2 regions of the Variovorax sp. LG9.2 genome follow, and region 2 is predicted to be linked to the other one. Evidence: riboswitches for the same ligand, from Rfam matches in the RefSeq annotation. Region 2 holds a riboswitch; the other holds the start of a gene.
What was found. Region 2 has a riboswitch for glycine ahead of gcvT (glycine cleavage system aminomethyltransferase GcvT). Riboswitches for the same ligand answer to the same signal wherever they lie in the genome.
Positions count from the first base shown of each region.

Region 1: another riboswitch for glycine. It lies ahead of QN413_RS22060 (D-amino acid dehydrogenase); the one in region 2 lies ahead of gcvT (glycine cleavage system aminomethyltransferase GcvT).

Region 1 is NZ_JASJXB010000030.1:68-14,471, forward strand. It holds gene QN413_RS22040 (TPM domain-containing protein) at 79-609, shown strand; gene QN413_RS22045 (DUF3606 domain-containing protein) at 717-893, shown strand; gene QN413_RS22050 (cyclic nucleotide-binding domain-containing protein) at 929-1,540, opposite strand; gene pdeM (ligase-associated DNA damage response endonuclease PdeM) at 1,537-2,262, opposite strand; glycine riboswitch at 2,385-2,477, shown strand; glycine riboswitch at 2,490-2,598, shown strand; gene QN413_RS22060 (D-amino acid dehydrogenase) at 2,627-3,901, shown strand; gene QN413_RS22065 (hypothetical protein) at 3,888-4,439, opposite strand; gene QN413_RS22070 (ligase-associated DNA damage response DEXH box helicase) at 4,482-7,169, opposite strand; gene QN413_RS22075 (HTH domain-containing protein) at 7,292-8,083, shown strand; gene QN413_RS22080 (ATP-dependent DNA ligase) at 8,112-9,764, opposite strand; gene QN413_RS22085 (ligase-associated DNA damage response exonuclease) at 9,772-10,908, opposite strand; gene QN413_RS22090 (fatty acid desaturase family protein) at 11,033-11,959, opposite strand; gene QN413_RS22095 (DUF3617 domain-containing protein) at 12,039-12,569, opposite strand; gene QN413_RS22100 (Gfo/Idh/MocA family oxidoreductase) at 12,666-13,832, opposite strand; gene QN413_RS22105 (substrate-binding domain-containing protein) at 13,869-14,404, opposite strand, start outside.
Region 2 is NZ_JASJXB010000014.1:24,607-39,010, forward strand. It holds gene QN413_RS15495 (DUF3014 domain-containing protein) at 1-877, shown strand, start outside; gene QN413_RS15500 (SDR family oxidoreductase) at 900-1,694, opposite strand; gene gcvP (aminomethyl-transferring glycine dehydrogenase) at 1,691-4,630, opposite strand; gene gcvH (glycine cleavage system protein GcvH) at 4,646-5,023, opposite strand; gene gcvT (glycine cleavage system aminomethyltransferase GcvT) at 5,048-6,256, opposite strand; glycine riboswitch at 6,271-6,398, opposite strand; glycine riboswitch at 6,415-6,501, opposite strand; gene QN413_RS15520 (TadE family protein) at 6,540-7,727, opposite strand; gene QN413_RS15525 (DUF192 domain-containing protein) at 7,724-8,089, opposite strand; gene QN413_RS15530 (type II secretion system F family protein) at 8,094-8,987, opposite strand; gene QN413_RS15535 (type II secretion system F family protein) at 9,002-9,865, opposite strand; gene QN413_RS15540 (ATPase, T2SS/T4P/T4SS family) at 9,862-11,502, opposite strand; gene QN413_RS15545 (type II and III secretion system protein family protein) at 11,514-13,304, opposite strand; gene cpaB (Flp pilus assembly protein CpaB) at 13,301-14,311, opposite strand; gene QN413_RS15555 (hypothetical protein) at 14,352-14,404, opposite strand, start outside.

The sequences.
Region 1 (14,404 bases), on a different contig from region 2:
AGGTGGCTTCAGCTCGGGCGGTGGTGGCAGCTTCGGCGGCGGCGGCGCATCGGGCGGCTGGTAAGGATGGCCGTGGCAATGCAATCCCATTCGACTGGCCTGTTCGCCCGGCTCGGCCGCATCTGGCGCCATCGCTGGTTCGACGAGGCGGCCGTGCATCGTGTGCTGCCGCCCGAGCTGCTCGAGCGGCTCACGCAACGCGTGGCTGCCAGCGAACGCCGCCACAGCGGCGAGATCCGCATCTGCGTCGAGGCCGGGCTGCCGCTGTCGTACCTGTGGCGCAGCGCACCGGCGCGGCAACGTGCCGTCATGCTCTTCGGCAAGCTGCGCACATGGGACACCGAGCACAACAACGGCGTCCTGATCTATCTGCTGCTGGCAGAACACGCCATCGAGATCGTGGCCGATCGCGGTATCGACGCCCATGTGAGCGCCGACGATTGGGCGGCGATGGCCCAACGCATGGGCGCCGCGTTTCGCGAGGGCCGCTTCGAAGACGGGCTCACCCAAGCGCTGGGGGAAGTGTCGGCGCTGCTGGTCGAACACTTTCCGCTCGACGACGGCGTGGCCAATCGCAACGAGCTGCCGGACGCACCGGTCGTGCTTTAACGCGCGACAGCTCGCCGCCTCGGACTGGTCCTGCACGAAAAGTCCGCTATGTCTGCTGCGCCACATAGCGCGGCAGGCTCAATGTCCTAGCTTTCCAGGAGAAAGCCATGGCAGACAACCTCAGCAATCGCGGCCCGCAAGACCGCAGCCGCATCAACGTGAACGAGGCGCACGAGCTGCGCTATTGGACGCAGACCTTCAGCGTGACCGAAGCCAAGCTTAGGTCGGCCGTGGCTGCAGCCGGCGTCTCCACCGAGAAGGTACGGCACTATTTGGGCAAGTGATCGGGGCAAGCGAGCCGCCTGGCACCCGCAGCGAATCAAGCGCCCTCGGTTGGCCTCGTCGATGCCGCCACCGCCGCCACCGCCGCCACGGCCGGTACCAGCAACTTCATGTTGATCGAATGCGCCGCGTTCAGCTCCAGCTGAACCGCCCGCGTTACCTGCATCAGCAAACGCAAGCGCCGGTTGCTGTCACGCAGCCGGTCCGAAAGGCCTTTCGAGATGGCCAGTAGCAGGCGTGCTGCCACCGTGGGATGGCCGTCGATCAATGACATCAGAGCCTCGCGCGACAACGTCGCGAGCTTGAGGTCGGTCAACGCGGTGCAGGTGGCTGAACGCGGCGCGCCGTCGAGCAAGCCCATCTCGCCGATCAGGCTGCCCGGGCCGATCACCGACACCACGATCTCTTCACCGGTCACGCCGGTCCCGCTTTCGGCACGCACCTCGCCTTCGAGCACCAGCGCCATGTAGTCGGTGTCGTCGGCCTCGTCCTGTTCCATCAGGATCAAGCCGGCACGCACGAAAGCCGGCTCCATCGCATCGATGACGATGAGCGCGTCTTCGAGTTCGAGCTGGGCCAATGGCGCCGCGAGCATCAGCAGGCGTGCGGCGCGCTCGCGAAGATCGGGCTTCACCACGGAATTGTTCATTTGGCGAAACCTCGAGAAGTGATCGAAGCGTGGGCAACCTGCCCCGCCATGTTGGACAGGGTGGCCACGGGTAACGCCCACACCGCCGCACCGCCGACACCGTGAAAGCGTCGACCCGGTGCCGCCTCCACCAGCCAGCCGCCAGTGAACTCGCCGAACGCCGGCAGGATGGCCTGGCGCGCCTCGCTGACGAAGCACGGCATGCGCAAGCTGTCCCTACCGCGCCCGTACAGCTTGCACGCCGGATGCAGATGGCCCGCCAGAACGAAGTGCGTCGGGTGCGTTTGCGGATGGTGGCAGCAGGCGAACGGGCCGATGAGCCAGGGCTCGTCGACCACGTCGATGCGCAGCGACGCCGGCGGATCGCCCGCGCGGCGGTCGTGGTTGCCGCGCACCAGCGTCATGTCGATATCTGCATGACCGTCGCGCCAGACCTGCAGCGTGGTGAGCACGCTGCGCGCCTGCGCGGCATGCAGGAAGTCGCCGAGAAAAACGATGCGCCTAGGCGCGTGACGTTCAATCAGCGCGTCGAGTCGCGCGAGGTTTTCGAGCGTGGTGCCGCCCGGCACCGGCTGACCGAGCGCGCGGTACGTTGCGGCCTTGCCGAGATGCAAGTCGGCGACAAAGAGAACTTGCCCGGTGGGCCACCAGATGGCGCGCTCAGGAAGCAACTGCAGGGTTTCATCGGCCCATTGGACCTGGCAAGGAAGAGAAGGAGACACGAGCGGCGGGGTGATGACAGAGGCGATGGCAGCGGTGGAGGAAAGGCAGGAATCGGCGGAACGTCAAAAGGGAGTGCAGTGTCTCAAATTGTCAGCAATTTGTGACCACGCATGGTTAAACTCGTTGCACTGCAGGAGAGCGGGCGTTCGTCAGAACGGCCCACCGAAGGCGCAAACTCCCATGAACGCTCAGGTAAACCGCACGCCGGTTGTGTACTGCACCTTTTGAAAAGCCGTCTGGAGAGCCGTCACGCCAAGTGACGCACCGAAGGAGCAACTGCCGCAAGCCTCTCTTGCAGCACGAATCTCTCAGGTACCAAGGACAGGGGGAGCGGCCATTGAAATACTTTCAAAAGGTCCTCCCATGCGCGTGATCGTTCTCGGCGCCGGCTTGCTCGGCGTCACCTCTGCCTACTACCTCCAACAGCTCGGCCACGAAGTGACCGTGATCGACCGGCAAGCCACACCGGCCGCAGAAACCAGCTTCGCCAACGGCGGCCAGATCTCGGTCAGCCATGCCGAACCCTGGGCCAACCCGAGCGCACCGCTCAAGGTGCTGCAGTGGCTAGGCAAGGAAGATGCGCCACTGCTCTTTCGCATTCGTGCCGACATGCGCCAATGGCTATGGGGCCTGGAGTTCCTGCGCGAATGCACGCCGGCGCGCACGCGGCACAACATCGAGCAGATCGTTCGGCTCGGAACCTACAGCCGCAGCATGCTGCAGGCGCTGCGGCGCGACGCCGGCATCGCCTACGACGAGCGCACACAGGGCATCCTGCATTTCTACACCGACGAAAAAGAGTTCGACGGCGCGTTGAAGCCGAGCGAACAGATGCGCGCCCTCGGTTGCGAGCGTCTGGTGATCTCGGCCGACGAGGCCATCAGGATCGAGCCTGCGCTGGCGCATGTGCGGTCACGCCTGGCCGGCGCCACCTACACGGCCGAAGACGAATCGGGCGATGCCAACCGCTTCGCACGCGAACTGGTCAAGCTCTGCGAAGTGGCCGGCGTCAAGTTTCTGATGAGCCACACGGTGACCGCGATCCGCCAAGCCGGCGGCAAGATCGAACATGTCGAAGCGACCGATATCGAAGGCCGGTTCCAGAAGTTGCAGGCCGATTCGTATGTGCTGGCGATGGGCTCGCTCAGCCCGATCTACGCCAAACCGCTCGGCATACGACTGCCTATCTATCCGGCCAAAGGCTACTCGGTGACGATGCCGGTGAAAGACGCATCGAAGGCGCATCAGGTCTCGTTGACCGACGACGAATTCAAGCTCGTGTTCTCGCGCTACACCGCCGAAGACGGCCGCGGCGACCGCCTGCGCATCGCCGGCACCGCCGAACTCAACGGCTACGACCGCGACCTGAACCGCGTGCGTTGCGAAGCCATCGTGAAGCGCGTCGAAGACCTGTTCCCCGGCGCCGGCGATGCGACGCAAGCGCAGTTCTGGACCGGCTTGCGCCCGGCTACGCCGAGCAACGTGCCACTGATCGGCAAGACCAAGCTGCCGAACTTTTTCCTCAACACCGGCCACGGCACGCTGGGCTGGACGCATGCCTGCGGCTCCGGCAAATCGATCGCTCGCATCGTCAGCGGCCTGACGCCCGAAGTGGACTTCGCCTTCACGAAGGCGTGATCAGTCCCACCACACGGCCGTCGCCGATGAACGACTGACCGACCAGCATCCGGAAGCGGGTGTCTGCGGTGAACAGTGGCAGTGCCACGGCTGGCGCCAGGAACTCGACCTGCACTGCGCGCGACTGCCCGCGTCGCAGCACCGCCGCTCCTTGCGGCAGCAGCCAGCGCGCCGAGAAAGCCTGGTTGTCGACGACGAAGGCGCAGTGATGCTCGCCCTCGGCGATGGCCTTGTCTTCCACCGGCACGCTGGCCGGACGCAAGGTGATGTCGACCAGCGCCTGCGGCTTGAACGCACTGCCGGCAACGAAAGTCGGCGGCAGCGTACCGGCGACCGTGGTCTGCGGCTTGCGCTTGATCCTGCCGATGAGCCAGCCGACGATGTTGCCGACGATCGGCACCCAGATCAACATCATCAGAGTGCCGACGTTGCGCAGCGCACCCGGTTCGGCGTAATGCCGGATGAAGGCACCGACGACCGCGGCACCGAGCAGGATGGCGACGATGAGCTGGCGGCGGAACTGGATGGAGGGGGTCATGCGTGCGGCATTTTGTACCCCGACCGATGGGGACCATCGAGGCTAGAGCGGCGGCAATGGTCGCGACGGCTTGCGCTCGCGACGGGGTCGCTTCCGTGCGCTCTGGCCGTCGGCACTTTCGCCGCCGCTGTCGTTGCCGATCCCGCTGCCTTTGACCCTGGCCGGACGACGCTCGCTGCCGAACGCCAGCGTGCTCCTGACGCCCTCCACGCCGCCTACCGGCACCGCCCCACCCGCTGCCTTCTCCAGTTGCTCGACCATGCGCGCGATGCGGTCGGCCACGCTTTCGTTCGTGAGCTTTTCGCGGAAGCGCTCGATCATCAAAGGGAATGCGAACGGTGTCGGGCGCGCCAGCGTTTGCACGACCAGCTGCTGCGTGTTCAAGCGCGCGAGGCTCGCGCGCAAGCGGCCGATCTCCAGTTCCTGCGCGAGCAGTTCCTGCTCGGCCTGCAGCAGCAGCCGGTTCTGCGGATCGTATTTGCGGAACACCTCCCAGAACAGCGACGACGAGGCCTGCAGCTGCTTGTTGCTGCGCTTCTCGCCCGGATAGCCCTGGAAGATCAGTCCGGACACACGCGCGATTTCGCGAAATCGACGCTGTGCCAGCTCGCCCGCATTCAGGCTTTCGAGCACCTCGTGCAACAGCGTCGCCTCGTCCACCGGCGCCAGCACCTGTGGCAGCAGCGCCGGCCAGTCGACCTCAGTGGCGCAGAGCAGCTCGAAGCCGTAGTCGTTGACTGCAATCGAGAAGGTCCGCGGCGCCTGTTGCGCGACGCGCCAGGCGATCAGGTTGGCGAGCCCGAGATGCACATGCCGCCCCGCGAACGGGTAGAGAAAAAGGTGCGAACCTTCGCGCGTCTTGAGCACCTCGGCCAGCAGCGTTTGCGGTGTCGGCAGCGCCGACCACTGCTGCTGGATTTCTAGCAGCGGGCGCACGCATTGCAGTTCGGGCGAGTCGTACTTTCCCTGGCCGGCCAGCGCGAGTTGCTGCACCACGGCATCGGCCAGCGTGGTCGACAGCGGCATGCGGCCCCCGTTCCAGCGCGGCACCGCCGGACGCTTGCCCGAGGCGCGGCGCACCCATGCGGTCATTTCGTGGATGCGCACGAGTTCGAGCATCCGACCACCGAAAAGAAAGCAGTCGCCCGGCTTCATGCGCGCCGCAAAACTCTCTTCGACACTGCCGAGCTTGGCGCCGCCGACGAACTGGACCGTCATGCTCGCGTCGCTCACGATGGTGCCGATGTTCATGCGATGGCGGCGCGCCAGCCGCGCATCGGGTACGCGCCACACGCCGTCGGCATCGGGTACGGCGCGCTGGTAGTCCGGGTAGGCAGCCAGCGACGGGCCACCCTGCCGCACGAACGCCAGGCACCAGTCCCAGCTCTCGCGCGACAGCTGGGCGTAGGCGGCGGTGCTGCGCACTTCGTCGTACAGGTCGTCGGGCATGAAGCCACCGCCCAACGCGACGGTGACCAGGTGCTGCACCAGCACGTCGAGCGGTTGCTCGGGCGTGCTGCGCGCCTCGATGTGGCCGGCCGCGATCGCGGCGCGTGCCGCAGCGCCCTCCACCATCTCGATGCTGTGCGTCGGCACCAGGGTGATGCGCGACGGCCGCCCGGGCGCATGGCCCGAGCGCCCGGCCCGCTGCAGCAAGCGCGCGACGCCCTTGGGCGAGCCGATCTGCAGCACGCGCTCGACCGGCAAAAAATCGACGCCGAGGTCGAGGCTCGACGTGCACACCACCGCGCGCAGCTCACCGCTCTTCAAACCTGCCTCGACCCACTCGCGCACCGCGCGGTCGAGCGAGCCGTGGTGCAGCGCGATCAAACCCGCCCATTCCGGCTTCGCTTCGAGCATCGCTTGGTACCAGATTTCCGACTGCGAGCGGGTGTTGGTGAACACCAGCGTCGTCTTGCTCGACGCGATCTCCTCGATCACCTGCGGCAGCATCGTGAGCCCCAGATGCCCGCCCCATGGAAAGCGCTCGGCGCGGCCGGGCAGCAGGGAATCGATGACCAGCTTCTTCGGGACCTCTCCTTGCACCATCGTGCCCGCGCTGCTGCCACTGCCGAGCAGCGTGCCCATCGCCTCGTGCAGATTGCCGAGCGTGGCCGACATGCCCCACACGATGAGTGCCGGGTTCCAGCGCTTGAGCCGCGCCAGCGCGAGCTGCACCTGCACCCCGCGCTTGTTGCCGAGCAGTTCGTGCCACTCGTCGACCACCACCATCTTCACGCTGCCCAGTACCTCGCTCGCGTCCGCGCGGGAGAGCAGCACCGACAGGCTCTCGGGCGTGGTGACGAGCACCGTGGGCAAGCGGGCGTTTTGCGCTGCGCGCTCGGCTGACGAGGTGTCACCGCTGCGGGCGCCGGCCGACCAATCCGGCGCCAGTGCCTCGAGCGGCTGCTGAAGCGCGCGCAGCGTGTCGGCCGCGAGTGCGCGCATCGGGGTCAACCACAGCACCGCGAGCGGGGGAGCCACCTTCTTCTTTGTCGTTGCGGCGCTAGGCAGCGCTGCCGGCGTTTCCGCCTTTTGGCCCTTGGTCGTTTTCGGCACGGTCGCGAAAGCCAGCAGCGCACCGAGCCATACCGCGTAGGTCTTGCCAGCGCCGGTGGTGGCGTGCAGCAGCCCGGACTCGCCAGCGGCGATGGCTTTCCAGACGACGCGTTGGAACTTGAAGGGTTTCCACTTCCTAGCTTCAAACCATTCGATAGCGGGTGATGACATGAAAAGCATTCCGGTGAGTTGAGCACGTGGTCCCGCGTCGCAAAGACGGCTGGCTGTGATGTCGAGGTGCCAACCCAGACATTTACATTAGGTGCATCACACGCAACCCAACGGACGACAGCATGGCTAAGGATCTCACTTGGCGCGAAGCCATAGACAAGGTATTAGGAGCTGCTGGCACTCCGCTCCACTACAAGGAGATCACGGACAAGATCATTGCCAGCAGACTGCGAAGCAATCTGGGCGCAACACCTGCGGCTACCGTGAACGCTCAAATCAGCGCCTCGATCAAGCACGACGACGCTTCGCCGTACGTACGTGTCGGCAAAGGTACGTTTACGCTGGCGCAGAGACCGGTGATGGGAACAAGTCCGGACAAAGAGAAGCTCACGCCAACGACAGACGCATCCGACGAGGACGAAGAGCAGTATGAAATAGTGAGCTCCTTCGGCATGTTTTGGCGCAGAGAGGCGATTCAATGGGTCGCTACGCCACAGCTTCTGGGGATGCAGCAACTCGGAGCGATCCCGGTTGACTTCAACAAGCAGCTTGGGATCTATTTGCTCTATGACGGGCGCGAAGTGATCTACATAGGCCGCACCACTGACAGGCCTCTGGGTCGACGGCTGTTTGAGCACACCTCGGATCGCATGGGTGCGCGATGGGATAGATTTTCCTGGTTTGGACTTCGACCCGTCAAAGACACTGGCCTGCTTGGAGAGATGCCCGCGACCTACGACGCCGCAAAAATGATCCCTGCGCTCGAGGCAATTCTTATCGAAGCACTTGAACCTCGACAGAACAGGAAGAGGGGAGACGATCTGTCGGCGGTGGAATACATACAAAAAGAAGATCCTGAGATCCAAAAAAGAAAATCCAAAGCCTTTGTCCAAGCGGTTATGGAAAAAATGTAGTCGGTCGTGAGACCCGACGACGACTCTGCTACTTGTCATCGGGCAGCAACGCCGCCAGCGTCCCCAACGTATCCGCTTCTTCCACCGGCTTGTCCTCCCGCCACCGCAGCATCCGCGGGAAGCGCACAGCGATGCCGCTCTTGTGCCGCGTGCTCTTCGCGATGCCTTCGAAGCCGAGCTCGAAGACCAACGTCGGCTTCACGCTGCGCACCGGGCCGAAGCTCTCGATCGTGGTCTTGCGAATGACCGCATCGACGCGGCCCATCTCCACATCGGTGAGGCCTGAATAGGCCTTGGCGAAGGGCACGAGCTTGCGCTCTTCCTGCTCCGGCGGACCATCCCACACGGCGAAGGTGTAGTCGCTGTACAGGCTGGCGCGGCGCCCGTGGCCGCGCTGCGCGTAGATGAGCACCGCATCGATGCTGAGCGGGTCGATCTTCCACTTCCACCAGGTGCCGACGTCCTTGGTGCGGCCCGAGCCATAGGCCCCATGGCGCTGCTTGAGCATCATCCCTTCCACGCCCATCGACCGCGCGGCTTCGCGTTGGCGCGAGAGGTGGGCCCAGTCGCCGCCGTTGAGCATCGGGCTCGCGATGAGTTGCGGGTGCTGTACCTCGGTCAGGAGCACGTCCATCGTCATGCGACGCTGTTCCTGCGGCAGCGCGCGCAGGTCCTTGCCTTGCCATTCGAGCAGGTCGTAGGCGAGCAGCACAACGGGGATTTCGCGCAGCAGCTTAGGGCCGAGCGTCTTGCGGCCGATGCGGCGTTGCAGTTCGGCGAAGGGCTGCACTTTGTCGTCTCGCCACACCACGATCTCACCGTCGAGCACGGTGCCGTCGGGCAGCGCCTCGCCCATGGTCGCGAGCTCGGGGAAGCGGTCGGTCACGAGTTCTTCGCCGCGCGACCACAGCCACACCTGGCCAGCGCGCTTGACCAGCTGCGCACGGATGCCGTCCCACTTCCACTCGACCAGCCAGTTCGCGGGCGCGCCGAGCAGCGCATCGAATCGATCGACCGGTTCGTTGAAGGGATGCGCGAGGAAGAACGGGTACGGCTGGCCGCTGGTCTGCTGGTTCTGCTCGCCATCGCTTTCGGGCGCGATGAGCGTGGCGTAGTCGCGCGCCGTGGGTTGTCCTGTGATGTGGGTGTAGCCCATCAGCCGCTGTGCCACGCGCTTGGCATCGATGGCGCCGACCGCGGCCAGCGCCTGCGTGACCTGCAGCCTCGACACCCCGACGCGGAAGCTGCCGGTCATGAGCTTGAAGTAGACGAGTCGCTCATCGGCCGCAAGCTCGCGCCACTGCGCGCGCAGCGTATCGGTGAGTTCGTCGGGCGGCGTTTTTCTGAGCGGCAGCAAGCGCTGCTCGATCCACACGGCCAAGCCCAGGTCGTGCGCCTCGGTCGGTGGCGGCAACAGCAGCGAGATGGTTTCCGCCAGGTCGCCGACCGCTTCGTAGCTTTCATCGAAAAGCCATTCGGGCAGGCCGGCGGCCTCTTGCGCGAGCAGCCGAAGAAGCTTGGTCGGCACCAGTTGGCGTGGCTTGCCGCCGGCCAAAAAATAGACGGCCCAGGCAGCGTCTTCAGGCGCCGCACCATGCAAGTAGCGCTGCAGCGCGGCCTGCTTGGCTAGGCTCGATGTGGTGGCGTCGAGTTCCCGGTAGAGGGCGGCGAAGGCTTTCATGCGATGGTCACGCCGCTGGCCCCCACCCCTGCCCTCCGTCGGAAGGGGAGGAAGCCTCGGTTGTTACTCCTTCCCCTTCCGCGGCAAGGTTGGGATGGGGGCTCTCGGCCTTGTCCGCCACGTCTTCATCGCCGTACTCGGTCTTGAATCCCTGCGCCTCCAGCCCGTTGTCGGTGAGCCAGCGCACCAGCACCGCGACACTGCCGTGCGTCACGAACACGCGCTCGGCGCCGGTGCCGGCAATGGCCTTCTGCAATCCCGGCCAGTCGGCGTGATCGCTCATGACGAAGCCGCGGTCGACACCGCGACGGCGGCGCGTGCCGCGCAACTGCATCCAGCCGCTCGCGAACGCATCCGAATAGCTGCCGAAGCGGCGCATCCACGGCGTGCCCTGCGCCGACGGCGGCGCCAGCACCAGCGCGCGCTTGAGCATCTGCGGGTTCACTTCGGGGTCGCTCGCGCGCAGCGTCGGCGGCAGCGCGACGCCGGCGGCGCGATACACCGCATTCAGCGGCTCGACCGCGCCATGCACCACGATCGGCCCGATTGACGGGTCGGCACCGTGCAGGATGCGCTGCGCCTTGCCGAAGGCATAGCAGAGCAGCACCGAGGCGCGGCCGTCGTCGGCATTGCGACGCCACCAGTCGTTGATGTCGGCACTCAGTTGCGCCTGCGTCGGCCAGCGGTAGATCGGCAGGCCGAAGGTCGACTCGGTGATGAAGGTGTCGCACGGCACCGGCTCGAAGGGCGCACAGGTGCCGTCGGGCTCGGTCTTGTAGTCCCCCGACGCGACCCACACGCGGCCGCCATGCTCGAGCCGCACCTGGGCCGAGCCGAGCACGTGTCCGGCAGGGTGGAGCGAGATGCGCACGCCGTTGTGCTCTATCGCTGCGCCGTAAGGCAGGGTCTGCAAGTTGATGTCGGCACCCAGCCGAGTTCGCAACGTGCCCTCGCTGTCGGTCTGCGCAAGGTAGTGGCCGTGGCCGATGCGCGCGTGGTCGGAGTGCGCATGCGTGATGACGGCACGATCGACCGCGCGCCACGGGTCGATGTAGAAATCGCCCGCCGGGCAGTAGAGGCCCTCAGGACGGGCCACGACCAGATCGTCGGGGCGCGAGGCAAAACTGACGGAGGTCGGCGGCACGTGCATGTGCAGTGGATCGTAGGCGCAGGCAGCGCGATCTTGGCCGTTGGGGCGCCGCGAAGCGCTGTGGGCAGCCGCCTACGCCCGCGACGCGACATGCCGCGCGACACAGCGAAAGGGGTGATCAGGCGGCCGGCGCCGCCCTGGCGAGCAGCGCCACGTAGCCACTTTCCATTTCCATCCGCGACGTCACGCCGTCGCGCTTCAGGATGCGATGCGCACGGGGCAGGTTCCAGCATGGAATGTTGGTGAACATGTGATGCTCGGCGTGGTAGTTGACCCAGTAAGGCGCGATGACCGCGCGCGCCAGCCAACTCGCGTGCGTGGTGCGCGCCTGGCGCAGTGGGTCGGGCTCGTTTTGCGCGACCAGCGCGTGCTCGGCGATGTTGCGGATGCGGCTCACCAGCGGCAGCCAGGTCATCATGGGCAGCAGCCACATCAAGAGCCAGACCCACCAGAAGCCCGCCGCGCTGAAGAGCGCGAAGCCGATGGCGTTGCCAACGAGGAAACGGCGATCTTTGGCGACTTCCTGGCCCAACAGCCGCCAGGCCGACTCGCCCTCTGTGCGAGCCCGGATGCGCTGGGCGATGTGGGCGAAACGCTGCTTGTAGAACGTCTGCCCGCTCAGGTCGCGCCAGACCTTGCGCGCCAGCGACGAGCGCTTGATGGGGAATGGCGCCGACAGCACCAGGTCCGGGTCTTCGGTCTGCTGCACATAGCGGTGGTGCTGCAGGTGGTACGGCCGGTAGGCGCGCAGCGTGGGCGTGCAGAGCCAGTGCGCCACCCAGTCGTTGATCTTGCGGTTGCGGTGCAGCCCCGCGTGTGCCGCGTCGTGCATGAGCACAAACAGTCCCAGTTGCCGGGTGCCGATGACGACGACCGCGAGTGGAATGGCGAGGGGCCAGAGCGCCCCGACGACCATCGCTGCGCCTATGACGGCCCAGCAGTGCGCCACCGACCAGAGGCCGCGCCATGCCGAGCGATGCGTGAGTGCGCTCCAATCGTCGGGTGTGAAAAAGGCGTCGGGTTGGACGCGGGGCGCAGCTGCCACGGCTCGTTTCCTGCAGGCCCGCTCGGGGGCGAAGTGCCCACTTTAGCGACGTGCGCTCCCCGCAGCTACCGGGAAACCGCTACTTCTTCTTCGCGCCACCCATCATGTCAATGATGTTCATCTTCATCCCGTTCGACATGATCATGTCGCCAGGCTTCTGGTCGGCCTTGCACGGGCCGACCCACTTGGCATCCATCGCCGCCTTTCCCTCGGTTTTTCCCATGAAGGGCGGTTGGTACGTCGACGTGCTTTCCATGCGGTAGCCGGTGCTCAGGTCGCCCGTGACAACGGCGTGCGTGGTTGCAATGCTCGTACCGACCTTGCACACCGAATCGATGACCGTCGTGCTGCCCGCTTTGCGCATGTCCTGCTTCGAGCAAGCGTCCTTGCCCGTGCCCGTGCCCATGCCTTGCGCCATGTCGCGCATCGCCTGGTCGCTGCTCGCGTCGATGCACTGCTGGATGGTCTGGTCCGCGGCAGCGGCAGTGCCGTCGCCGATCTTCATTTCCCAAAGGCCGGGCTTGCGCGCGGGGTAGTCGATGGCAAACGCAGGTGTCGCGGCGATGCACGACAACAGGCACAGTGCCGCGACGGGCAAACGAATCTTCATGGAGGACTCCGAACGATGGAAGCAATCCGAGCTTGTACCGCGCTGCTCGATGCCGCGAAATAGTGCGATCGGCCTAGCTCGGCGCGACAGCCATTGTCACCAAGCCGTCCACTTGGCGTCGCTGGCGGCCGATGCAACAGTGCGCTCGATGAAACGCACGCCGCGTGCGCCGTCTTCCACGCGCGGATAGTCGGCCGTCATCGCGTCGGCGGTCGTGCCCGCGAGTCTGGCGCGTATGTCTGCTGAGATGCCCGCATAGACATTGGCGAAGGCTTCGATGAACCCTTCCGGATGGCCGCTCGGCAGTCGGCTCGCGCGCCGTGCCGATTCGCACAACCACGGCGAGCCGCGCGTCAGTATCTGCTTGGGTCCGTCGTGCGGCAGATGCACGAGCTGGCTCGGCTGCTCTTGCCGCCACTCGATCGTGCCGAGCGTCCCCGACACGCGCAGCCGCAAGTCGTTTTCGACGCCCGTATTGACCTGCGACGCGATCAGCACGCCGCGCGCGCCACCGGCAAACCGCAGCAGCAGGTTGCCGTCGTCGTCGAGCGCGCGGCCCGGCACCAGTGCCGAGAGATCGGCACAAAGGGCTTCGATGTCGAGACCGGTGACCGTCGCGATCAGGTTCTCCGCATGCGAGCCGATGTCGCCGATGGCGCCCGCTGCCCCGCTCCGCGCCGGGTCAGTGCGCCAGTCAGCCTGTTTATTGGTTCCGCCGCCCTCGAGCTGCGTCGCAAGCCAGCCTTGGTTGTATTCGACAACCACCTTGCGCACCGTGCCGAGCTGACCCGATCGCACCATCTCGCGTGCCTGGCGGACCATCGGATAGCCCGTGTAGTTGTAGGTCACGCCGAACATCGTGCCCTGCCGCTGCACCGCTGCAATCAACGCGTCGGCCTGCGCCCGTGTGTGCACCAGCGGCTTGTCGCACACCACGTGAAAGCCGGCGTCGACGAAGGCCTGCGCCACCGGAAAGTGCACATGGTTGGGCGTGACGATCGAGACGAAATCGATGCGCTCATCGATCGGTCGCTTCAGTTCATCGGCGAGCAATGTCCGCCAGTCGCCATGATTTCGATCGTCGGCCAGGAACAGGTCGCGACCTGATGCGTGGGCCTTCTCGGGGCTGGACGACAACGCACCCGCCACGAGGTCCACTTGCCCGTCGAGCGCGATGGCCTTGCGGTGCACCGCGCCGATGAAGGCATCGCGGCCACCGCCGACCATCGCGTAGCGCAGCTTGCGAAAATTTTCAGAGATCATGTTCGCGAAGTGCGCAAAGTCTGCACCGGACCAAGATCAGAACGGCGAATCAGGATGGTAGAAATCCTTGGCGTTGTCCTTGGTGATGAGCACCGAAGGAATGATCGTCGTCGCCGGCAGCTTCTCGCCCTTGAGACGCGCTTCGGCCGTGAGCTTGATCGCGTCGTAGATGAACTTGGGCGAGTAGCTCACGTCGGCCTTGATGCGCGGGTCGCTGCCGTCCATGATGGTCTTGACTGCGCCCTTGGCGCCGGCGCCACCGAAGATGATCTTGATATCCGTGCGCTTGGCCTGCGCAATGGCTTTTTCGACGCCCACCGCCATGTCGTCGTCGGCAGCCCAAATGGCGTCGATTTCCTTGAAACGCGTGAGGTAGTCCTGCGTGACCTTGAAGGCATCGTCGCGGTTCCAGTTAGCGTACTTGGCGTCGAGCAGCTTCACATCCGGACTGCCCTTGAGCACCGCGTTGAAGGCGTCCATGCGTTCGTTGTCGAGCGTGGTCGCGATGCCGCGCAGTGCGACCACGTTGCCCTTGCCGCCGAGCGTCTTCACGATGTACTCAGCCGGGATCT
Region 2 (14,404 bases):
AGCAGAATTCAGGCCAACGCGCGAGTCGCCGACGTTGCGCATCGTCATCGTGCTGCTCGTCCTTGCCGCCGCTGCAGCAGCAGGGTGGTGGTACTGGTCGCAACAGCGGCAAACGACACCGCCCGCACCGACTGCGATGGCGCCACAGCCGGACATTCAAGCGACACCTGCGGCACCGCCTGCTGCGCCCGCTGCCACAGGCCCGCAAAACCCGTTCGACGCCCTTGCGCAGCCGGACGCGGCGCTGCCTTCTCTGGCCGATTCGAATGCGGCAGTGACCAAGGCGCTGACCGATTTGCTGAGCGCCAAGTCGGTGGCATCGTTCCTGCAGATCGATGACTTCGTGCGCCGCTTCGTTGCGACCGTCGACAACCTGCCGCGTGCGCAAGCGCCTTCGCGCATGTGGCCAACGCAACCCACGCCGCAGCGCTTCGAAGTGACGGGCACAGACGAGACGCTGACCCTCGATCCGGCCAATGCCGGGCGCTACACCGCCTTCATCGCGTTCACGGATTCGATCGACAGCGCAAAGGCCGTCGCGGTCTATGCGCGCCTGTACCCGCTGTTTCAGCAGGCCTATGAAGAGCTGGGTTATCCGGGCAAGTACTTCAATGACCGGCTGGTCGCGGTTATCGACCATTTGCTGGCGGCCCCCGAGCCGCAGGGTCCATTGCAGCTCAAGCTGACCGAGGTGAAAGGCACCGTGCCGTCGTCACGGCCGTGGACCCGCTACGAGTTCGCCGACCCGCAGCTCGAGGCGTTGTCGAGCGGGCAGAAGCTGCTGGTGCGAATGGGGCCGGACAACGAGCGGCGGATGAAGTCAAAGCTGCGGGCGTTGCGTGGGCAGGTGGCTACGGGGGAAATGGCGAAGCGTTAGCAAGAGCCGGACGTGCTGTCACTCAACGCCGCTGAATATCCGCCCCGCCGAGGTACACCCGGTTAAACACTGGCGAGATCACCAACTCGTTGATGCACACGTGCGGCGGCATCTCGGCGATGAAGCGAATGGTCTTGCCCATGTCGTCTTCTTGCAGCATGCGCGCCTTGTCTTCTTCGCTCGGCTCGACCGGGCGCTGCTTGAGGATCGGCGTTGATACCTCTCCAGGACACAGCGCGGTGGCGCGCAGACCATTCACGCATTCTTCGATGTTGAACGAATGCGTGAGCGCCATCAAGCCCGCCTTGCTCGCGATGTAGGCCGGCCCGGTGAGGTAGCTGAAGTGCCAGCCCGCGAACGACGCGACGTTGATGATGGTGCCGCGGCGGCGCGCCTGCATGCCCTTCAGCACGGCCAGCGTGCAAAACGTGGCGCCGTTGAGGTTGATCGCCATGACCTGCTCGAAGGTGGCCGCGTCGGTCTCTTTCCAGAAGCGCTTCGGAAAGTTGACACCGGCGCTGTTGACCAGGATGTCGACGCCACCGTGCTGCGCCTGGATGGCGGTTGCGACGCGCTCGACGGAGGCGCGATCGGACACGTCCAGCGGCAGGGCCGTGATGCTGCCCGATGGCGCGCCGCGGTCTGCTGCCTGCTTGACTGCCCCGGCGAGTTTGGCTGCGTCGCGCCCCGAGATGACGACGCGGCAACCCGCTTGCGCGAGCGCGACGGCGCCGGCCAGCCCAATGCCGCTGCCACCACCGGTCACCCAGGCGATCTGGCCTTCGAGCAAGCCGGAAAATGTTTCGGTGTCTTTCATGTCTTGTCCTCCACAGTTGTCTCGTACATTTCCACCGGCACGCAACTGCAAAACAGATTGCGGTCCCCATAAACGTTGTCCACCCGCCCGATCGGCGGCCAGTATTTGGCTTGCCGTAATGCGGCCAGCGGAAACGCCCCCAGCTCGCGCGAATACGGGTGCGGCCACTCGGCGCCGAGCAGGCTGGCTGCGGTGTGAGGCGCGTGCTTGAGCGGGTTGTCGTCCTGCGGCCAGACGCCTTCTTCGATGCGCCGGATCTCGCCACGGATGGCGATCATGGCGTCGACGAAGCGATCGAGTTCGGCCAGCGGCTCGCTTTCGGTCGGCTCGACCATCAGCGTGCCCGGCACCGGGAAGCTCAGCGTCGGCGCATGAAAGCCGTAGTCGATGAGCCGTTTGGCGACGTCTTCGGCGGTGACGCCGCTGGTCTCTTTCAGCGGGCGCAGATCGAGAATGCACTCGTGCGCGACATGCCCGCGACCTTCGGCGTTCTGACTGGCGTAAAGCGTGGGGTAATGGTTTTTCAGCCGTGCGCTGATGTAGTTGGCCGACAGGATGGCCGTCTCGGTTGCGGCCTGCAAGCCTTCAGCGCCCATCATGCGGCAGTACATCCAGCTGATCGGCAGCACCGCGGCGTTGCCGAGTGGCGCGGCCGATACCGCACCGACGCCATGCGATGCGATACCGGCCGTCGTATGTCCCGGTAAGAAGGGCACGAGGTCTGCGACCACGCACACCGGCCCGACACCCGGCCCGCCGCCGCCGTGCGGAATGCAGAAGGTCTTGTGCAAATTGAGGTGGCTCACATCGCCGCCGAACTCGCCCGGCGCGGCCACACCGACCAGCGCGTTCATGTTGGCGCCGTCGACATACACGCGACCCCCGTGCGCGTGCACCAGCGCGCACAGTTCCTTCACGCCAGCTTCGAACACGCCGTGCGTGCTCGGGTAGGTGATCATCACCGCGGCCAGTTCGGCGCTGTGTTTTTCGCAGGCGCGCCTCAGGTCGTCGAGGTCTACATTGCCTTGCGCATCGCAGGCCGTCACGATCACCTGCATGCCGGCCATCTGTGCGCTGGCTGGGTTGGTGCCGTGGGCCGACGACGGAATGAGGCAAATGTTGCGCCGCTCTTCGCCGTGCGATGCGTGGAACGCCTTGATCGCCAGCAAGCCGGCGTACTCGCCTTGCGAGCCCGCGTTCGGCTGCAGGCTGATGCCGGCATAGCCGGTCGCTTCGCACAGCCAGTCGCGCAGTTGCTGGTCGAGCTCGGCATAGCCCCGGAGCTGATCAGCCGGTGCGAACGGATGAATGTTCGCGAACTCGGGCCAGGTGATCGGGATCATCTCGCTCGTCGCGTTGAGCTTCATGGTGCAACTGCCGAGCGGAATCATGGTGCGGTCGAGCGCCAGATCCTTGTCGGAGAGGCTGCGGATGTAGCGCAGCATCGCCGTCTCGCTCTTGTGGGTGTTGAACACCGGGTGCGTCATGAAAGCGCTGGTGCGGCGCAGCGCTTCAGGGATGCGCGGCGTCACCTTTTCAGCCAGTACCGCGAAGCGCGGCATCGGCGTGCCGGCCGGCACGAACAGCGCCCACAGCATTTCGATGTCGGTGCGCGTCGTCGTCTCGTCGAGCGAAATGCCCAGGTGCTGTTGCAGCCGATGGCGCAGGTTGACGTTGGCCGCATGTGCGCGCTCGAGGATGTGCGTGGTGTCGTCGCCGCTCTTCACCGTGAGTGAATCGAACGCCGTCGTGTTGACCAGTTCGCGCCCCATCTGCTCGAGTCCTTGCGCCAGCACCGCGGTGAGTGCGGCGACGCGTTGCGCGATGCGCGTGAGCCCGGCCGGGCCGTGATAGACCGCGTACATGCTGGCGATGACGGCCGGCAGCACTTGCGCCGTGCAGATGTTCGACGTCGCCTTCTCGCGGCGGATGTGCTGCTCGCGCGTTTGCAGAGAGAGCCGGTAGGCAGTCTGACCATGCGCATCGATGCTCACGCCGACCAGACGGCCCGGCAGCGAGCGCTTGAACGAATCCCGACATGCCAGGTAAGCAGCGTGCGGGCCGCCGTTGCACATCGGCATGCCGAAGCGTTGCGTGGTGCCGCAGACGATGTCGGCGTCCCACTCGCCGGGAGGCGCCAGCAACGTGAGCGCCAGCAGGTCGGCTGCGACGCAGAAGGCTGCGCCCTTGGCATGCGCGAGGCCGGCCAGCGGACGCAGGTCGTGCACTTGCCCTGTCGTTCCTGGGTATTGCGCCAGCGCCCCGAAGAAATCACCGCTGGTCATCATGTGCGGCAGCGTGTCGGAAGCGGTGCTGACCTTGATCTCGATGCCCAGCGGCGCGGCGCGCGTGCGCAGCACTTCGATGGTTTGCGGATGGCAGTCGCCCGCCACCAGAAACACGTCGCTCTTGCTCTTGACGCTGCGCTTGGCCAGCGTCATCGCTTCGGCCGCGGCGGTGGCTTCGTCCAGCATCGACGCATTGGCGATCGCCATGCCGGTGAGGTCGCACACCATCGTCTGGAAGTTGAGCAAGGCCTCCATGCGACCCTGCGAAATCTCGGCCTGGTAGGGCGTGTAGGCCGTGTACCAGGCGGGGTTTTCGAGGATGTTGCGCAGGATCACGCCGGGTGTGTAGGTGCCGTAGTAGCCCTGCCCGATGAAGTTGCGCGCGACCTTGTTCTTCGCCGCGATCGCCTTGAGTTCGGCCAATGCGCCGGCTTCGCTGATCGGCGGCGGAAGATCCATCGGCTTGCTTCGACGGATCGATGGCGGCACGATGCCGTCGATCAGTTCCTTGCGCGTGGCCGAGCCGATGACGGGCAGCATGCGCGCCTCGTCGGCCGCTTCGATGCCGATGTGGCGCGCGATGAATTCATCTGCGTTTTCGAGTTCACGAAACGAAGGCAGGGAAGGCAAGGAGGGCAGTGCAGACATCGGCATGGTGCGTGATCAGGCTTCGCTGGAAAACTTGTCGTAGGTGGGTGCGTCCATCAGCGCATCGAGCTGCAGCGCATCGGCGAGCTTCACCCTGAAGAACCAGCCGGCGCCGAGCGGGTCGCTGTTGGCCAGCGATGGGTCGGCGCGCAAAGCCTCGTTCACTTCAGTGACCTCGCCCGACAGCGGCATGAAGACGTCGGCCGCGGCCTTGACCGACTCGACCACGCCGGCGACTTCGCCCTGCGCAAAGGTCTTGCCGACTTCAGGCAGGTCGACGAAGACGACATCGCCCAGTGCGTCCTGCGCGTGGACCGTGATGCCGACGGTGACCGAAGCGCCTGCCTCGGCGGCATCGACCCACTCGTGGTCTTTGGTGTATTTGACTGTCATCTGAAAACTCCTTGGGAAAAAAATTCAGCCTCTGAAATAGTGCGTCGGAACGAAAGGCAGCGTGGTCACTTCCATCGGGACCGGCTTGCCGCGCACGATCGCCTGAATGCGCGTACCGGGCTCGGCATAAGCCAACGCGACATAAGCCATCGCGATCGGCCGTTCGGCGGTCGGGCCAGGCAGGCCGCTGGTGACCTGGCCGATGGCCAGTCCGCCCTCGAACGATTCGAGCAGCGTGCCGTCGCGCACCGGGATGCGCTCCAGCGCGACCAGGCCGACGCGCTTGCGCTTGAGCGTCGCGTGATCGGTATGACCTGCGCCGCCGGTCGAGGCAGTGAGCTGTGCCAACACCTTGTCTGCGCCCGGAAAACCGCCTTCGCGCGTACCTCCGGCGCGTCGCACTTTCTGGATCGCCCAGTTGAGCGCGGCTTCGACGGGCGTCGTCGTGCTGTCGATGTCGCTGCCGTACAGGCACAGCCCGGCTTCGAGCCGCAGCGAGTTGCGCGCGCCCAGGCCGATGGGTTGGACTTCGGGTTGTGCCAGCAGCAGTCGCGCAAGCGCTTCGGCATCGCGCGCGGCCATCGAGATCTCGAAACCGTCTTCGCCGGTGTAGCCACTGCGCGTGACGAAGACCGGGATCTTTGGACCGTCGCCGTGGTTGATCAACACCGCACCGCCGGTCATGAAAACGAACTTTTCGATGCCTGGACACAGGCGCGCCATCGTGGCCGCAGCCTGCGGCCCCTGCAACGCGAGCAAAGCATGGTCGGGCAACGGCTGGACCTCGCATCGGCTGCCGATCTTGCGCTGGATGTGCGCCAGGTCGGCCACCTTGCAGGCGCCGTTCACGATGACGAAGATCGAGTCCTGTCCTTCGTTGAAGAACATCAGGTCGTCGAGGATGCCGCCTTCGTCGTTCAGCAGCAGGCCGTAGCGCTGCTTGCCCGGCGCGAGGCCGATGACGTCGACCGGCATCAGCGTTTCAAAAGCTGCCGCCGCATCGGGCCCGACCAGCCGCAGCTGGCCCATGTGTGAGATGTCGAACAGGCCCGCGGCGTTGCGCGTGTGCTTGTGTTCGGCGATCAGGCCAGCCGGGTATTGCACCGGCATCGAGTAGCCGGCGAACGGCACCATGCGGGCGCCGAGTTCGACGTGCAGGTCGTGGAGCGGGGTTTTCTGCAGCGCGTCGGCCATGGCGATTTCCAGCAACAAAAAGGGGCGGTCGAATGCCATGACGCAAGCCATGGGCCACCCCTGCTGTCCGCTTTACCTGAGAGATTCACCCCACGATCGGGGTTTGCTCCTTCGGTGGACCGGTGCATGTCGACATCTCAATCGAGTCGACGCGGGCCGGTCTCTCTCCAGCAAGGAAACGCCCGATTTCGCGGGCGCTGTGTCAGTCCTTTTGCCTGAGCGTTTGGAGGGTTCCTGCGCCTTCGGCGGTCCCGTCGTGCGGGGCGCTCTCCTGACCCGGGCCAGTGTAGTGGATGAACCGGCGGCAGATGTTTCTTTGTGCTCAGGGCCCGCCACCCGGGTTGGGTATGCCAGCAAGCGCACCCGTGACTGCACCACTCCATATGGCCGGACAAAACGCATTGGCCGTACCGACCTTGTCGCCCAGTGCATCCAGGCCGCTGCCCAGCAACTGGTTCGCCCACTCGGTGCTGTTGTTGCGCACGAAGGCAAACACATTGGTCATCGCATCGCCCGGTGCTTCCAGCACGTTGTTACCCAGATTGTTGTTCCACTGCGGATCCCATTGCAGATCGATGCTGCGATCGCTTTTAGGGCCGAAGGCATAGAACGGATGCCAGTAGATCGGCGACTCCATGCCGACGACGCCTTCGGCAGTCAGCGGAATCTTGCCTTGGTCGAGGTAGAACGCGTCCAGCTGAGTGAGCCGGAAGTCGCCTGCGGGTGCGGTGGCGCCATCGGGTGACAGCACCTTGAAGTAAGCCTCGGCGACGAACTGGTAGCCCTGCAACGCTTTCACGATCAGGCGATTCGCAATAGGGATACCGAGCCGATAACCGTAGTGCACGCGCAAGTGCAGCACGCTCGCTTCGCCCAGCGTCTCGTTCGAAATAGCGCCACGCAGTTCGCCGTCGGGCGGCGTCGGGTCGTTGATGCCGGCGCCGGTCGACAGCGCCTTCGCCTTGTAGTCGTAGGGCAAGGGCTTTCGGTAGCGCATCGTGTCGTTCGGGATCTGCACCACCCAGCGGTTCTCGCCGAAGTTCTCGACGAACGACCAGTCGATAAAGGCATGTTGCGTCGGGTTCAGGTACTCGATGCAAGCCGATTCGATCAGGTCCTTGTTGGTGTCGACCCAGCCTTTGACGAGACCGCCAGGGCTGGCTTCGCGCACATTGAGCGGCATCATTCCCTTGACCAGTCCTTGCCAGACGCTGCCGCGCGTCAGTACGTTGGTGGTGGTCTCCAGTGCCGCGCTGTTCACCGCGCCCCAGCCCGTCGCATTGGGCATGCGCATGATGAAGGGCAGTGGCATGCCGTTGTTGAGCGAGCCGGCCCGCGCGGCCTCGTGCGCTGCGTATTCCAGCGTCAGCCGCGTTCGGTAGATCAGGCCGAACTGCACGAGGCACATCACGAACAGGATGAGCACGGGCAGTGCGATCAGCGTCTCGGTCATCGAGATGCCGTGCTGGCGGCTTCGGCCGCTGGGCCGGTGGGCGGGTCGCGCGGTCATGCGGGTTCCTTTTCGGTTTGCCATCCGTGCAAGCTCGTACCGACGAAGAGTCCGAGTGCGCGCGCCTGGCCTGCCGCCAGTTCGAGCACGCTCGCAGCCTTCCGACACATCGCCATGCGCATCGGTGCGAGGCGCTCCGCGATGCGCACGATGCGGCCGGTGCGATCGACGAAGACGACGTCGATGTCATGCCGCATGCCGACGGTGTGGACCGAACTACAGCGCGTGATGAAGAGGCCCTCGCTGCCCTGCAACTCCGGCCGGCCGAGTAACCCGCGCGTGCGGTCCCAGCCGCTTTCGGCAATGCGCACCGGGCCGATCGGCTGCGCCGTCGACGTGGCAAAAAGGTGAACGGCACGCATGGATTCAGTTCGTCCGCGTCGACGCAAGGAACTCCATCACCAGCGGAAAAAAGATGATGATGAAAGTCACCGGAAAAATGAAGATGACCAGCGGCCCGATCATCTTCACCGGCGCTTCCATGGCCAGCTTCTCGGCATGCTGAAAACGCTCGGTGCGGCGCTGGTCCGAAATGGCCGAGAGCGTGTCGGCCAGGCTGGCGCCAAGCGATTCGGCCTGCGTCAGATTCGACACCAGGCTCTTGATGTGCCGGTTGTCGAGCCGGTCGGCCAGCGCATTGAGGGCGTCCATGCGGCTCGCGCCGGTGCGCATCTCGCGCATCATCCGGTCGAACTCTTCGCCCAACGCACCCTTCGGGCCTTTCTGCACGGCCTGCGCAATGGCGCCTGTGAGGCTCAGCCCGGCCTGGCAGCACAGCGTGATCATGTCGAGGTAGCCCGGGAGGGTGCGCAGGATGTCCTTGTCGCGGCGCTTGCGCCGGTCGCGCATCCACATGACCGGATAGAACCAGCCCAGCACGCAGCCCAGCAGCATGATCCACACCTTGGTGCCTGCCACCGCGTTGAGCATGCCCGCGGTCCACAGGCCGAGCCCGCCGACAATCAGCATCGAGACGATCTGCACCGCGATGAACTCTTCGGCGCGCAGCACGAACTCCAGCCCGGCCAGTTGCAGCTGGCGCTTGCGCTTGACCAGCATCGACGTCGGCATGATTTCCGATACGTGGAACTGCAGGATGTTGATGGCCGGCCACACCACGCGCAACGCGATCGGCAGCGGGTCCATGTGGGTGCGCTCCGAAGGCCGGGCCTTGCGGATGAGCGCGATGACGTACAGCAGCAGCACCACGCCCGTGGTCGCGCACAGGAAGATGATGAGAAGCAGGATGAGCTGGCGCATCGTGTGTCCTGCTGTCAGATATCGATCGCGACGATCTTGCGGATCATTGCGTAGCCCAGCGACAGCATCACTGCGACAACGCCCAGCACGGCCCAGCCGACGGTGGTGGTGAAGAGCAGCTTCATGCTCGGCTGCATCAGGTAGAGCACACCCATCAGGAACAGCGGAAACAGCGTCATCACGATGCCCTGGATGCGACCCTGTGCGGTCAGCGCCTTGATGCGGCCTTCGAGGATGGCCTTGCGGCGCAATGTCTCGGCCAGCACCTGCAGCGGCTCCGACAGATTGCCGCCGACTTCCTTGGACACGCGCAGCGCGACCACGACCAGCACGAAGTCCTGGATATCGAGCCGCTGCGCCATTTTCTGGATCGCATCGTCGAAGCTGACACCCAGCCGTTGCTCCTTCAAAACCAGCCCGAACTCCTGCCCCAGCGGGCCTTGCTGGTCGCGCACCAGCACCTGAATGGCCACCGACAAGGCGCTGCCTGCGCGCAATGCGCTGGCGATGAAGAGCAGCGCATCGGGAAGCTCCGATTCGATCAGCTGGCGACGCTTCTTGCGTTGCCATGCGAACCAGCGCGCCGGCAGAAGATAGATCAGCACCGCCAGCACCAGCCCGCCGACCAGCCGCCCCGACAGCAGCCAGCCGACCGCAGCGCCGGCGATGACCATCGCCATGTGACCCGACGCGAAAGCCATCGCGTGCTGTGCCTGGAACTCCGACAGGTTCAGGGTGCGGCGACCGCTGCTCTGCAGCTTCTGCATGACCCTTGCCGTGAAGACCGACGAGCGCTGCAGCACGAGGTATCCCACCAGGCAGAAAAAGCCCATGCCGCACAGCACGGCGCCCGTCAATGCGATCGTATTGGGGCTCATGCCGTTGCCTCGCCGAACATGTAGTTCATGTCGAGCTTCACGCCGTGCTCCTGCAGCCGCGTGAAGAACTCCGGCACCGGCCCCGCGGCGCCAAAATTGCCGACCGTCCTGAAGTCCGCATCGACGCCGGTCTTGCGGAACACGTAGATGTCCTGCATCTGGATCACGCCTTCCGAAAAGCCGGTGATCTCGGTGATCTGCGTCACCTTGCGGCTGCCGCACGGAAAGCGGGTGAGCTGCACGATGAGGTCGACAGCCGAAGCGATCTGTTCGCGGATGGCCGAGACCGGGATGTTCATGCCGGCCATCGTCACCAGCACTTCGAGCCGCGAGACGGCATCGCGCGGCGAGTTCGAATGCAGCGTGGTGAGCGAGCCGTCATGACCGGTGTTCATGGCTTGCAGCATGTCGAGCGCCTCACCGCCACGGCACTCGCCGACCACGATGCGGTCGGGCCGCATGCGCAGCGAGTTGCGCACCAGGTCGCGAATCGCGATGGCGCCCTTGCCTTCGATATTGGCGGGACGCGATTCGAGCGACACCAGGTTGGGCTGCCCCAGCGAAAGCTCGGCGGCGTCTTCGATCGTCACGATGCGCTCGTCGGGAGGGATGAAGTTAGACACCATGTTCAAGAGCGTCGTCTTGCCGGTGCCGGTGCCGCCGGAGACGATGATGTTGAGCTTTTCCTGCACGGCGATGCGCATGAACTGCACCATCTGCGGCGTGATCGAACCCATCTGGATCATGCCCTCGTGACCCATCCGGTTCTTGGGAAATTTGCGGATCGTGATGCTCGGGCCGCGCAGGGCCAGTGGCGGAATGATGGCGTTCACCCGCGAGCCGTCTTTCAGCCGCGCGTCGACCATCGGCGAGCTCTCGTCGATGCGCCGGCCCAGCGGCGTCACGATGCGTTCGATGGCGCCCAGCACCGCGATGTTGCTGGTGAAGGCGACGTTGGTGCGCTCCAGGCGACCGGCACGCTCGATCCAGATTTCGTCGAAGCGGTTGACCATCACCTCGGTGATGGTGTCGTCCTTCAGCAGCACTTCGAGCGGGCCGAGGCCGATGGCTTCGTCGAGCAGTTGCTGGCTCAGCAGGTTGCGGTCGAGTTCGGGTGGCAGGTCGCGCGTATCGCGAATGATCTCGGCGATGAGCGCGCGGATATTCGAGCGCAGCTCTTCGTCCTTCATCTGCGCCGTGTCGATGCGGCGGTTTTCCAACTGCTGCAGCAAGGTGCGATGCAGCGATCGACGCCAGCGCAGCAACGGATCTTCGAGCAGCGGCACGGCGGTGCGCACTGGCGCGTCCGAGTCGTTGGGCAGCTCCGCGCCGGCGGGCTGCAGAGAGGCGTCGAGCAAGACCACCAGCGTGTGGCCGCCGATGATGATTTCTTCACCGCCGGCCATCGGCCCGTAGCGCGTTACGCGGTTGCCGTCGACCCAGGTCCCGAACAGGCTCCCCAGGTCCTGCAGGAACACTTCTTCATCGTTCACGACGAACTGCGCGTGCTGGCGCGCCACGTTCCAGCCGGGCAGCACGATGGCACTTGCGCTGTCCTTGCCGATCTGCAGTTCGGGCACGTCCAGCGCGATCTCGCGCACGGGCTGCTGGGGCGAATTGACCAGGACCTTGTGCATCGCCGCGGGCCTCAGGGCGCCTCTTGCTGGCTGGGCGCCAGGGGCGGTGCGCCGTCCGGCGTTGCACGGCGCGCGGCACCGTCGCCGGTGGCTGGCTTCGACTGGTCTTCCACCAGGTTGCCGAAGCCGCGGTTGACCTGGTCCTCGATGCGGTTCGCGCGCTCGATGCGCGGCGCGCTGTAGGCTGGGTCGACCACGCGCGGCGTGATGAAGACGACCACTTCCTGCTCTGTGTCGGTGTCGGTGTCGGCACGAAAGGCGCGCCCGATGATCGGTGCGCGGCGCAGGCCCGGCAGGCCGTCGCTGGCGCGCGACGACTCGCGCTTGATCAGGCCGGACAGCACGATGGTCTCCCCGTCGCGCACGTTGAACTCGGTGTCGGTGCGGCGGATCAGCAGGCCCGGTATGCCCTGCACCGCGACGCTGCGGTCGATGCTGCTCACCTCCGTCAGGATGCTGCCCGACACGTTGCCGGCACCGTCGGCAATGGGCTTGATGTTGAGTCGCACGCCATACGGCTTGAACTCGACCGAGCCCGCACCCTGCGTGCTCAGGGCGGGCAGCGGAAACTCGCCACCGGCCAGGAACTTGGCCTCGCCGCCACTGCGGGTCGACAGGTTGGGCGTGGCCAGCAGGAACGCATTGCCGCGCTGCACCAGCAGGTTGATTTGCGAGCCCAAGGTCGCGGCCACGCCGAAGTAGCTTTGCGGCGTGCGCTGGTTGCGGCTGAGCAGCGCGGCGCCGGCAGGCGTCGCATCCGTGAAGGTGGTGTCGGCTGGCAGCACGCGATAGGAGCCGCTCGATGCGATGTCCGAGAACAATCCCAGGCTGAAGCCACCGTTGGTCGTGCCTTGCCAGCGCACGCCCAGATCGTCCAGCGCGGTCTTGTTGAACTCGACGATGCGCACCTGGATGTCGACCATGCGATCGACGCGAATGCGATCGGCCGTTGCGAGCGACACCACGGCCGGGCTGTAGAGCTGCGCCACGGTGCCCAGTCGCTCGACCGCGCCGGGGTCGAGGTTGCTGCCGTCCATGACGATGCGCTCGCCAATGCGGCGGATGTTCACGCCCGTCATTCCCTTGGTGATCTCACGCAACTCGGCCTCGATGCGCTCGAGGTCGATGATGTTGACGCGCACCTTGACCTTGCGCACGCGGCCCGCCTTGTCCCACACATGCAGCGTGCTGTCGCCCGCGTCCTGCGCGGTGATGAGCATGTTGTTGCCATCCAGCACACGCGCTTCGAGCACCTTGCCGCTGCCGATGGCGACACGTGCCACGTTCGGCATGCGCACCAGCGCCATCTGGCCGACATACAGGGTGAGATTGGCCGGCAGGTCCTGCATGACCGTGGCGCGGCTGGCGAGTTGATCGAGTTCGGCGGCGCTGATGGTCGGGCCCGTGGTCGGGCTATTGGTCGTACTGGTGGAGGGGGCGGCAGCGCCCGCTGCAGGTGCAACGACAGGCGCAAGAGGGCGGATACCGGGGGAGCGTTCGATCGGCGCGGACATCGACGGCGATGCTGGCGACGACGTGGACCCGGACGACATCGCAGCCGGTGCGACCGTCCCCGGTGGCAAGGTAGCGGGGCGTTGCTGGGCCAGCGCGGGACCCTGCGCCAGCAGGCACCAGGTCGCGGTTGCAGCGGCAGTCGCAGCCAGGCTGCTTCGGCGGACGATCGAACGTTTGCAGTAGGTCAAAGGCAGGGCGCTCTCGGGCGTCGTGGATAAGAAATCGGAAGCACCGAGGTCGATGTTCGACAGCACGGCGGAAAGGGGTCGGGGTCGATGCGGCTTCACCGTGGCGGCGCGGCTGCAGGCTCTGACGGCGCGGGTGCCGCGTTGGCTGCTGCAGCCGCTGCGATCGCTTGTTGCAGCCCCTGGCCCAGCCCCGATCCACCGGCGCCGCTGCGCCCGTTCGAGCCGCCGACGATGTATTCCACTCCCGGCGGCGCTGTTGCGTGAACGGCGGCGGAGGGACGCATGCGGTACGGCCGAAAGCCGTCGACGATGGCATCGAGGTCCATCGCATCGACGCCGGTTCGCATGGTCTGGCGGTCTTCGGGATTGCGCAGCGCGGCCACGATCTTGCCCATGCGCTGCGCGAGGATCAGCTTCTGCGCATCGGCGGGCGCGATGGCCACGGTGACCGTGGAATAGCGCTGCTGCGCATACGGATCGGCCTCGGCCGACACCTCGGAGCGTTTGCGCATCGAAGCGAATTGTTCCGACGTGATCTGGCCGGTGGCGCGCACCTCGACGTCCTGCAGCAGCGGCACCACCACGGCCTGCGTGCCTTCCTTCTGCTTTTCGACCACGTACATGAAATCGATGCGGTCGCCGGCGCGCAGCATGCCGGAGATCGAGCTGATCTCGTCCACCGGAATGGTGATCGCGCGCACGCCGCGCTCGATCTCTTCGGCGAACACCTTGCGCGGCGCCGCGAAGAACGAGGCGAGCAATGGTTTGCCGGCAGCCACCGGCACTGTCAACTGGCGTCCGGCGAACTGCACGAAGGTCTCGGGCGTGAGCGCGTCGTTGTGCACGTACTCGGTCGGCACCGATCGCTTGGCGACCATGGTCGGCAGCACAACCATGCCGTCGCCGAGCGCCTGGCGCGCCACCACCACGTCGCGTCGCTGGCTGTTGGCGTCCTGTTCGAGGCTGGCGGCAATCTCGCGCTCGCTGGCGCGCAGGTAGTACCAGCCGAGGCCGGCCGCCAGGAGCCCGAGGATCAGTGCGCCGATGAGCGGAGACAACCGCCGAAGGTTCTGCTTGACTTTGAGGAGGCCGGGAGAAGGTTTCATCGATGTCTGTGTAGAGGCGGTAGGGGAGGTCTGCAGGCGGCTAGAGCGGATAGGAAAGGGTGTACGAATAAGTCGACCAGGCATCCTGGAAAG